One region of the Arthrobacter sp. TMS2-4 genome, then DNA from elsewhere that is predicted to be linked to it. Evidence: riboswitches for the same ligand, from Rfam matches in the RefSeq annotation. Region 1 holds a riboswitch; each other region holds the start of a gene.

Region 1 (3,265 bases):
ACAGCGGTTGTCAGCAACGACTTGGCGCCCACCGTCCTCCTTCGGGATCCGCTGGTGCCGGCCTCCTACCGGACCGAGCTCGACCGGCTCCGGGCGCACCTCGGACAGAAGGTCATGGTCCGCGGTGCGCAACTCGCGGAAGAAAAGCCCGCGTGGACGAACGCCCTCGGGCCCGTGCCCGGAAAAGACGCAAAGGCAGTCGAGTGGCACAGCATCGCGGCCGAGACCGAGGCATACCGGAACCGGTACAACATCGGCACCCACGAGACCTCGCTGATCCCCAAGCAGTACCGGGACGATCCCACCGCGCAACGCCTCATTGAGCGTGCTACGGCCCTGCACAAACACAGCGAGCTCACCATCGTCGCACCGAGGTCGGCCACGCAGATCCAACAAGCAGCGGATGAGGCGGCGATCGCCGATCGCATGACGACCGAGCGGGCCGCTGCCCGGCGCGTCATCGACCGTATGCGTGCAGAACGCGCCGCCGCCAGCGATCCGCTACCGGCGCCGCAGCAGCGAGAGGCACGGATCGTGGACGCCGTCCAGTCGGACGATCAGCCGAAGCAGTCGGAGAGCATGGCAGCGGCCATCGCCCGCGCCGTAACAAGGCACCGTGCACCCACCGACGGGACTGAACATGCTGTATCGGAACCGGCGACCGATTTGAAGGAACAGAGCTCAAAGGAGCCCACCGTTGGCGAGACCAAGAATGCCGCTCGTGCACCCGAGAGGACTTCCGGGTGGAGTACGCGGCAAGTCGAAGTTATCCGTCGACGGCGGGAAGCAGCAGCCAGTTCCGCACCGAGAAGGGAAGCATCCGAGGAAGCTTCAGCGGCAGCACGACGTGCCCAGGAATCTCAAGGACGAGACGAAGGCCGAACCCGACAGTAGGTGTTCTGGCACGGCAAGAGTGGGCGCGTCTGCCTGCCGATAGCCTCGCTTTTGTCGCCCTGATGCTTTCTGGATACGGTCAGCGACTAGCGCAGTAGTCGGCCTATTGCCTGGGTTGCTTCCTGGATCTTCGCGTCGACGGCTTCGACGCTTGTTGGGTCAGATGTGCTGTCTGTGCTTGCGGTTTCCCGGGCCGCATCGGCGACGCAATGCGTGAGGTGGCTTTCCAGAAGCCCCAGACTGAGCGCGTGCATGGCGCTATTCACGGCGGCGACCTGCGTGAGGATGTCGATGCAGTATTTGTCCTCGTCGATCATGCGGGCTATTCCGCGGACCTGACCTTCGATGCGCTTGAGTCGGCGCAAGTACGCGCCTTTGTCGGCGGCATAGCCGTGAGGGTGAGTTTCAGCGTCGTGCTGAGGAAGCGGGTCGGAAGTTGCTTGTGTCGGGGGAGTAGTCGTCTCATCCGTGACGTTCGATGCGGGATAGGTGGGCATTGTCGTCCCCTTCATCATCATCGACGCGCTGCTGCCCAGCACAGGTAGCCGTTGATGCGGTCCTCGGCCGCGCGAGGTACACGGCCATCACTAGTATCCGTCAACGACGAGAGGAGGTGAACGAACAACAGGACCGGAAGTTCCGCCTAAGCCCGTTAGCAAGCCCTGAAGCAGCGTGTCGCGACAACACGCCGGACGACGTTACATAAATGTGACTATCGATACCACCCTGGGGTATTCTCCTCAGGTGATCCCGGCACCCGTCGAGACCACTCTCCCGCGCAGAATGCCGAGTCCTGCCACTGCTCCGGGATCCGTTCGCACAATCCATATGGCAGGGACGGGGGAACCACGTTTCCACCGGGTCACCGCACGCTCTTTGTGTGATGGCCCTCGGGGTTAAGTCGATCCAACGACCGACGTGCCGGGACCTGCAGCAGCGTTTCGCTACTGCAGAAACAGCACTAGGGATGAAGGACGGCCGGGTGACTCCCATCCGAACCCGACAGCTCACCCCGCAGGCATGGGAGAGGCAACCACCATGTCACGTACGTCCATTCCCGCGCGCCACCGCGCCGTCGTCACCCACTCCATCGCCCTCGAGGGCCTGTCGTATTCCGCGAAGACCAGCGCTGTCGCGCTCGGCAAGCCGGCCATCATTGCAGCCGCGACCGGCGGCCTCGTCTTCGCTATCGGAGCCCCCGCCGCCCAGGCCGGCACCTACACGCAGGACACCCGCCCCGTCACCGCACAGGCTCCCGCTGCTGCCGGCGTTTACACGGTCACCTCCGGCGACACGATGGGCACCATCGCCGCCAAGCACGGCGTGAACCTCGATGCGCTACTCGCGACCAACGGCCTGTCCTACGCCTCAGTCATCTACCCGGGTCAGCAGCTCCGGCTTTCCGGCGGCGCCGCTACCAATGTTGCTGTCAGCGCAGCCGCGGTTCCCGCTGCAGCCCCAGTCAGCCAGGTCTTCTACAGCGCACCTGCCGCAGCCCCGACTGCAGTACCCGCTCCTGCAGCAGCTCAGCCCACATACTCCCTGACCTCGGCCGCTATCACCCCGATCGCCCCGGCAGCTCCCGCAGCGCCGACCGTTCCCGCTAGCGGCGTCGGCGCGGCCCTCGTCGCCTCGGCGTACTCTCAGATCGGGTCCATCCAGGACTGCACCATCCTCGTCGAGCGGGCCCTGCGCTCGATCGGCAAGAACGTCGGAGACCTCGGCCCTATGCAGTTCCTGCAGTACGGAACTGTCGTCGCCACCCCGGCACCGGGTGACCTCGTGGTCCGTCCGGGTCACGTCGCTATCTATGTCGGTGGCGGCAAGGTCATCAGCAGCGGCATGAATGGTGCGAACCTCACCATGGAGCACTCCCTCTCTGACCTCGCCGGATCCACTTTCGTACGCGTTAACGGCTAACTTCACCCATCGGTGAAGTGGCTGCCCTCAAGCTGAGATGGCGGTGAGCGCCCTGGACGGGGGTGCTTACCGCTATTTCCTTGCCCGCCCGTCACCGGTCCCCTGGATGTCGGTCCGGGCCGGAAGTAAGGCACTGGCCGCGGGCGCCATTCGCTCAGTGCCTGGTTCCGCTTAACGGGGTGTAGTGAGTTCCGACGGCCGCACACTGCACCCTAGACATTGGCGAGACCGTGAAGTTTGGATGGTTGTACAGCAATGAATGATCCGTGGGTCAGTGGGCCAGTGTGGATACCTGAGGCCCCACCATCGTGGGCGACCTACCTGGCACCAACGCTGCAACCGATTCCGCTCATCCCCGTAATCGCTCTGGTTCTGGGCGTGCTCTACCTTGCCGGGGCGATCCGCCTGTGGTCGATGGGCCGATCCTGGCCGATCTGGCGAACAGCGATCT
Region 2 (3,265 bases), on a different contig from region 1:
GTCACGGCGCAGCACGCCCCGCCGCGTCGCAGCGACGTCCTGGCGATAGGGGACCTTCACGTATCTGTTGAGCAGGATCACCGACGGCCTCCCGAAGACGTCGGCAGGACCGACCACCGGGTCGTCGTCCTCCGCCACGACGCTCGCCTTCCCGGTGAGCACAAGGACCAGCGCCCGGCGGAAGGTGACGACCGCCAGCGGTTCATAGCCTGCGTTCAGAACGAGAGTGCGCATTCGACGTGCCCCATTGCTGACCTGTTCCCCGCAACCGGTTGCCATCCCGGGGATCGGGAGAAGAGCTTCGGATTGACACTGCAAGGGTAAACCGCACCCGGCCGTCCGCGTAACGCCGGGCCGACGGGCTGCTCCTTCTGCCACCCGCGGCGGTCGACGCACAGGAGGACCGGCACAACGTGCCGGTCCTCCTGTGCGGGATCGTTCGGGGTCAGCCGCCCACGCGGATGTACACGCCGCCGGAGCCGAGCTCCGCCGGGGCGATGACCGTGGTGTTGCCGTTGAATCCGCCGTGGACGGCCTGGCCGCCGCCGATGTAGACCGCGATGTGGGCCGCGCCCATGCCGCCGTCCGCATAGTAGATCAGGTCGCCGGGGATGGCTTCGCCGGCACTCACGGTGCGGCCGAGGGACAGGTAGCCGGCCGGCCAGCCGTGGAAGTTGATCCCGGCTGCGGCGAGGGAGTTGCTCGCCAGGCGGGTGCAGTCCTGCACGACGCCGAGCTGGCCCCTGGCCGCGGCGGCGATCGTCGCCGCAACGCCGGAGGACGGTGCGGGAGCGGGCGTCGACGCCGGTACGGCGGTTGCCGTGCGGGTCTTCGCGACGGGCGCCGGCGCGATGGGCGCGGCGGGCGCCGCGATCGGAGCTGCCACCGCCGGAGCGGCGACGGCGGCGGGAGCGGCGGGAGCGGCGACGACCGGGGGTGCTGCGACGGCGGGCGCCGGGACCTCGACCGCGGGTGCTGCGACGGCGGGCGCCGGGACCTCGGCCACGGGTGCTGCGACGACGGGCGCTGCGGGAACCGGGGCTTCGACGACGGGTGCCTTCTCGACCGGAGCTGCCACGACGGGAGCCTTCTGCACCGGAGCCTTCGGGGCGACGACCGGCTTGGCCTTCACCCTGACCGGGGTCCTGGCGAAGGACACCTCGGTCGTGTTCGAGGCGACGACGGCGGTCCGCGCGGAGGGCAATGAGACGTTGGAGACCCTGACATCCCGCTGCGGCTTGACGTCAGCGGCGTTGGCAGCGACCCCACTGGTCAGGACCAGGCCCGATACGGCGACGATGACGGCGGCCTGCCGGCCGACGGATCCGGCGTTGGAGGCGACGGCGGCGGACAGACCGGACAGCGGACTGATGTTTCGGGGCGCGCGGTGGCGGCCCGGTGAAGAGCATGTGGACACGTTGGATTGCCTCTCCCAACGCCTGCGAGGTGAGCTGTCGGATTCGGATGGGAGTCACCCGGCCGCTGCGGAAACAGCGACTTAACCCCGAGGATCTCTTGTCAGAGACCCAGAATTGGTTCCCCCGCCTCTGCCATGCGATGGTGCGGACGGACCCCCGGCGATGGCAGAGCTAGGCGATTCGCAGGAGAGTGCCCGATTCGTAGCGAGTCCGGCACGAGTTGAAAGCTACAGCACGACGCGAGGTATGTCACATTCCGATCACGAAATGGTGTGTTTCTGGTGACGACCCGTGTGTTCCGGTCAGTCCTCGAGTGACACGAAGACGTGTGCGGCGACCTCGGGCGGCAGTTCGAGGGCCCCCTCGACGCCGGGGACGCGCACCGAGACGTAGCCCCCCACCGATTCGAGGCTGAGTCGTGCACCCGGGCGCAGTCCGCCCTCGTCGAGCTGGGTGAGGAGTTCGGGATCCACCTGGATGGGCTCTGCGAGGCGGGCGAGCGTGACCAGGCTGCCGGGGGTATAGGTGGCCATCGCGGACAGCAGCGTGACGACGCCGTCAGTGAACTGCTCCGCCTCCACGCCACCGATCGCAGCCAGGCCCGGAATCGGGTTACCGTACGGGGAGTCCGAGGGCTTGCCGAGGAGCTCGTACAGCCGGCGCTCCACCCGCTCGCTCATGACGTGCTCCCAGCGGCATGCCTCGTCGTGCACGTACGCCCAGTCGAGTCCGATCACGTCGCTCAGCAGTCGCTCAGCGAGACGATGCTTCCTCATGACGCCGGTGGCACGGCGTCGGCCGATCTCCGTAAGCTCCAGGTGCCGGTCTCCGGAGACGACCACGAGGCCGTCGCGTTCCATCCGGCCGATGGTCTGGGACACGGTGGGGCCGGAGTGGCGCAGCCGCTCGGCGATGCGCGCACGGAGCGCGACGATGTTCTCTTCCTCGAGCTCAAGGATGGTCCGCAGGTACATCTCGGTGGTGTCGATGAGGTCCGTCATGCGGTTCAGCTCCTTGGTGCGGTGCGGGTGCGCGGCTGGATGCCTCACGCCGGTGAGGGGTGCGGCCATCAGCCCGGCTCCGCCCCACGCCTCCCAAGGTTAACGCATGGCATCGTGGGCCCGGCAATTCCTGGATACGTCGGGACCGTCGGCCGGGGCATGCCTCCCGGACGGCGTTAACAAATGGAGGGCCGTCAGCCGCTGGGGCAGAATGAGGTCGATACCCCGCCGCCCCAGAGCTGGAGCCCCCATGAGCGAATCGCCCCGCATTCCCGCACACCTCCTCCCCTCGGACGGGCGCTTCGGTGCGGGTCCGTCGAAGGTCCGGAGCGGCCAGGTCGACGCCCTGGTCGCCGCCGGCGCCTCCCTTCTCGGGACCTCCCACCGGCAGGCCCCGGTCCGTGACCTCGTGGGCCGCGTCCGCGAGGGGCTCAGTAGCTTCTTCACCGCCCCCGACGGGTACGAGGTGGTTCTGGGCGTGGGCGGATCGACGGCGTTCTGGGATGTCGCGACCTTCGGGCTCGTCGAGCGGAAGGCCCAGCACCTCTCCTTCGGGGAGTTCGGCTCCAAGTTCGCGTCCGCCACGACCAAGGCACCGTTCCTCGACGCCTCCAGTGTTCTCACGAGCGAGCCGGGAACCCGACCGGACGCGACGGCGGAGGCGGGGGTCGACGTCTACGCCTGGCCGCAGAACGAGACCTCCACCGGCGTGGCAGCACCCGTCCAGCGGGTCGAGGGCGCCGACGACGGGGCGCTCGTCCTCGTCGATGCCACCTCGGCAGCGGGCGGGCTCGACGTCGACGTCTCCCAGGCGGACGTGTACTACTTCGCACCGCAGAAGAACTT
Region 3 (3,265 bases), on a different contig from region 1:
CAGGAGGCCGCCGCCGCATCCTGGAAGACGCTCGCCGTACCGCCGGATCCACTGCCGTCGGGTCGTCCGGCCGACGCCGCTCCGGCCGACGGCCGCAGCCCCGGTGTCCCCGATCCCACCCTGTCGCCCGACGGACCCTGAGTGCCTGAACTTCCCGAGGTCGAGGTCGTCCGCCGCGGCCTCGTGCGCTGGGTGGCGGGCCGCACCATCGACGCAGTGGACGTCCTCGATCCCCGGTCCCTGAGGCGGCACCTCGACGGCGTCGAGGACTTCGTCGGCACCGTCGCCGGCGCCCGGGTGGGGGATGTGGTGCGCCGGGGGAAGTTCCTGTGGATGATCCTCGAGGACCCCGACGATCCCCGCGACCGCCCGCACGTCGCGCTGATGGCGCACCTGGGGATGAGCGGACAGCTCCTGGTCGAGGCACCCGATGCTCCATCGGAAAAGCACCTGAAGGTCCGCTTCGCACTCTCCCCGGCGGACGACGACGACGGCACAGCGCTGCCGGGCGAGCTGCGGTTCGTCGACCAGAGGATCTTCGGCGGGATGTTCGTCACAGAGTTGGAGGCCACGCCGGACGGCCTGCCCGGCGGGCTCGGCGCCTCGAACCTGCCACTCGTACCCCGGCAGGCGGCACACATCGCGCGCGATCCCCTCGACCCCGGATTCTCCCTCGACCTGTTCCACGAACGCCTGCGCGCGCGCCGGACAGGTCTCAAACGTGCCCTCCTCGATCAGGGGCTCATCTCCGGGATCGGCAACATCTACGCCGACGAGGCGCTCTGGGCGGCCGGATTCCACTACGCGCGCCCCACGGACACCATGCGTCGCCCCGACACCCGACGCATCGTCGACGCCGTCACCTCGGTGATGGAACGGGCACTGGCGGCCGGCGGCACCAGCTTCGATTCCCTGTACGTGAACGTGAACGGTGCGTCGGGGTACTTCGCCCGTGATCTGGAGGCCTACGGGCGGGAGGGCCGGCCCTGCCGCCGGTGCGCGTCCGAGGGACGGACCACGCTGCTGCGCCGCGAATCGTTCATGAACAGGTCGTCCTACCTGTGCCCGTCCTGCCAGGCCAGACCACGCAATGCACGGATCTGAGATCTCGGGGCAGAAAAAGGTGATCCACACCTCGTGATCTAAATGTGACAACTGGCGTTACCAGCCGGTACGGTTGGTCTCGCGTCCGATCCACAACGGATGGGCGCCCATCCTCACACTGCCTAACCCTGTCGATGAGGACGGACCGTTCGCACTACACATTCGACAGGGGCGGGGGAACCACTAGCGGACTCGATCACGGGTCCTAGGGGTAAAGACACGCGCAGACCGGTACTGGGGACGACGGTCTGTAGGAAGCGTGTCCGGATGTCCCATCCGAACCCGACAGCTAACTTCGCAGGCATTGGGAAAGGCATCATTATGTCCAAGCAGAGCCATAACGCGCGCCACCGGGCAGTCCCCACGCGCACCAACCCCTTCGTCACCGCCTCGCGGGCCTTCTCCGCAAGCGCCTCGGTCGCCGGCAAGCCTGCCGCCGTCGTCGCCGTTGCATCCGGCCTCATGCTCGGCGCGTCGCTTCCCGCGAACGCCGCCGGCGAGGTCAGCACCCAGTCGGCAGCGGCCGGCACCCACACCGTCCAGGCCGGCGACACCCTCGGGTCCATCGCCGCCATGCACGGCATCAGCCTCGACGCCCTGTTCGCGGCCAACGGCCTTGGCTACGCGTCGGTCATCTACCCCGGCCAGTCGATCTCCCTCGGTGGATCCGCCGCTCCTGCTGCCCCCGCGCAGTATTCGGTGCAGTCGGCATCCATCGTGGCAGCCCCAGTCGCAGCACCCGTGGCAGCCCCGGTCGCAGCGCCGGCACCTGCCGCTCCCGCCGCAGCACCTGCTCCGGCAGCCACCCCCGCCTACAGCCTGCAGTCCGCGGCGTCGATCGCGCCCATCGGTGGCGGCGGCATCGTCGGCACGGCCATGCAGGGCGTCGGCTCCGGCTACGTGTACGGCGGAACCGCGTTCGGCGCTTGGGACTGCTCGGCCTTCGTGCAGTGGGCCTACGCCCAGAACGGCATCGACCTGCCGCGCACCACCTGGGCCCAGTTCGCCTCCATGACGCCGACCAGCAACCCCCAGCCGGGTGACCTGGTGAGCCAGAACGGCGGCAGCCACGTCGGGATCTACCTCGGCAACGGGCAGATGGTCAGCGCCCTGAACGCCTCGCAGGGCACCCTGGTCCACTCGGTCAGCGCCATGTCCGTGGACGGGTACTACACCCGCTAGTCGGGTCGCACGGCCGGCAACACCAGTTCGACGGTCAGAAGGACGGGATGCATCACGCATCCCGTCCTTCTGCGTTCCCGGACTGTCCGACGAGGCCCGGGTCCGCGCCCGTCGCGCACCCGGGGTGGGTTCTCGACGGCGGGACCCGCCACACCTGCGCGCTCAGGGAAAGGAGCGCCGCACCGGGGCTACCTGTAGAACGCCGCCAGGCGCTCGAGTCCCTCGTCGACGCTCACGGACGGGCGCCAGTCGAGCACGGTGCGCGTGTGCCGCTGGTCGAACCAGTGCGCCGTCGACAGCTGCTCCGCCAGGAAGCGGGTCATGGGCGGTTCATCCGTCCGGCCCAGCCGCAGCCAGACCCGCTCGATGACGGATCCCGCACCGCGCGCGAGTGCTCCGGGGACGGACCGGACGGGTGGTTCGACCCCGCCGGCCCGGCAGATCCCCGCGAGCAGCTCGGCGATCGGGCGGGGCTCGCCGTTGGTGACGACGAGAGCCTGGCCCTGCGCCGCGTCCATGCGCCGCAGGCAGGCGACGATGGCCGACGCCGCATTGTCGACGTACGTCGTATCGATGAGTGCCGTCCCGCCGTCGAGCAGGGGCAGACGGCCGTGCCGCGCGCGGTCGATCACGCGGTCGACCAGCTGGGTGTCGCCGGGGCCCCACACGATGTGGGGCCGGATCGCGGCGACCCGGAACGACGGCGTCGAGCGCGCCAGCGCGAGCAGCTCCGCGGAGGCCTTGGTGCGGGCGTAGTCACCGCGGGCGTGCTCCGGGTCCGCGGTGCCGGCGGGAGCCCCGACCAGTGAGGAGCCATCGTGCGCGACGGACGGCGAGGACACGTGGACGACGTCGGTTACTCCGGCGGCCTGGGCGGCGTCCAGCAGGATCCGGGTCCCGTCGATGTTGGTGCGGTCGAAGTCGGCGGGAGCCCCCGTGAAGGACACCTTCGCCGCCAGGTGGATCACGGCGCGGCAGC

Evidence for each region. A riboswitch is a leader RNA that binds a small molecule or an ion and turns the genes downstream of it on or off. The one in region 1 is predicted to bind cyclic di-AMP.
Region 2: linked by a shared signal. The riboswitch ahead of ACX80F_RS11380 (NlpC/P60 family protein) and the one ahead of ACX80F_RS14760 (LysM peptidoglycan-binding domain-containing protein) in region 1 are both predicted to bind cyclic di-AMP.
Region 3: linked by a shared signal. The riboswitch ahead of ACX80F_RS03215 (C40 family peptidase) and the one ahead of ACX80F_RS14760 (LysM peptidoglycan-binding domain-containing protein) in region 1 are both predicted to bind cyclic di-AMP.

The regions. Positions count from the first base shown of each region.
Region 1 is NZ_JBTNDI010000014.1:29,766-33,030, forward strand. Features, by position in the region: gene mobF (MobF family relaxase) at 1-894, shown strand, start outside; gene ACX80F_RS14755 (metal-sensitive transcriptional regulator) at 981-1,391, opposite strand; cyclic di-AMP (ydaO/yuaA leader) riboswitch at 1,701-1,930, shown strand; gene ACX80F_RS14760 (LysM peptidoglycan-binding domain-containing protein) at 1,933-2,814, shown strand; gene ACX80F_RS14765 (cytochrome c oxidase assembly protein) at 3,070-3,265, shown strand, end outside.
Region 2 is NZ_JBTNDI010000008.1:21,620-24,884, reverse strand. Features, by position in the region: gene ACX80F_RS11385 (HNH endonuclease) at 1-234, opposite strand, end outside; gene ACX80F_RS11380 (NlpC/P60 family protein) at 446-1,417, opposite strand; cyclic di-AMP (ydaO/yuaA leader) riboswitch at 1,423-1,590, opposite strand; gene ACX80F_RS11375 (metal-dependent transcriptional regulator) at 1,721-2,419, opposite strand; gene serC (phosphoserine transaminase) at 2,670-3,265, shown strand, end outside.
Region 3 is NZ_JBTNDI010000001.1:687,132-690,396, forward strand. Features, by position in the region: gene rnc (ribonuclease III) at 1-141, shown strand, start outside; gene mutM (bifunctional DNA-formamidopyrimidine glycosylase/DNA-(apurinic or apyrimidinic site) lyase) at 142-1,104, shown strand; cyclic di-AMP (ydaO/yuaA leader) riboswitch at 1,216-1,423, shown strand; gene ACX80F_RS03215 (C40 family peptidase) at 1,426-2,286, shown strand; gene ACX80F_RS03220 (NAD-dependent epimerase/dehydratase family protein) at 2,475-3,265, opposite strand, start outside.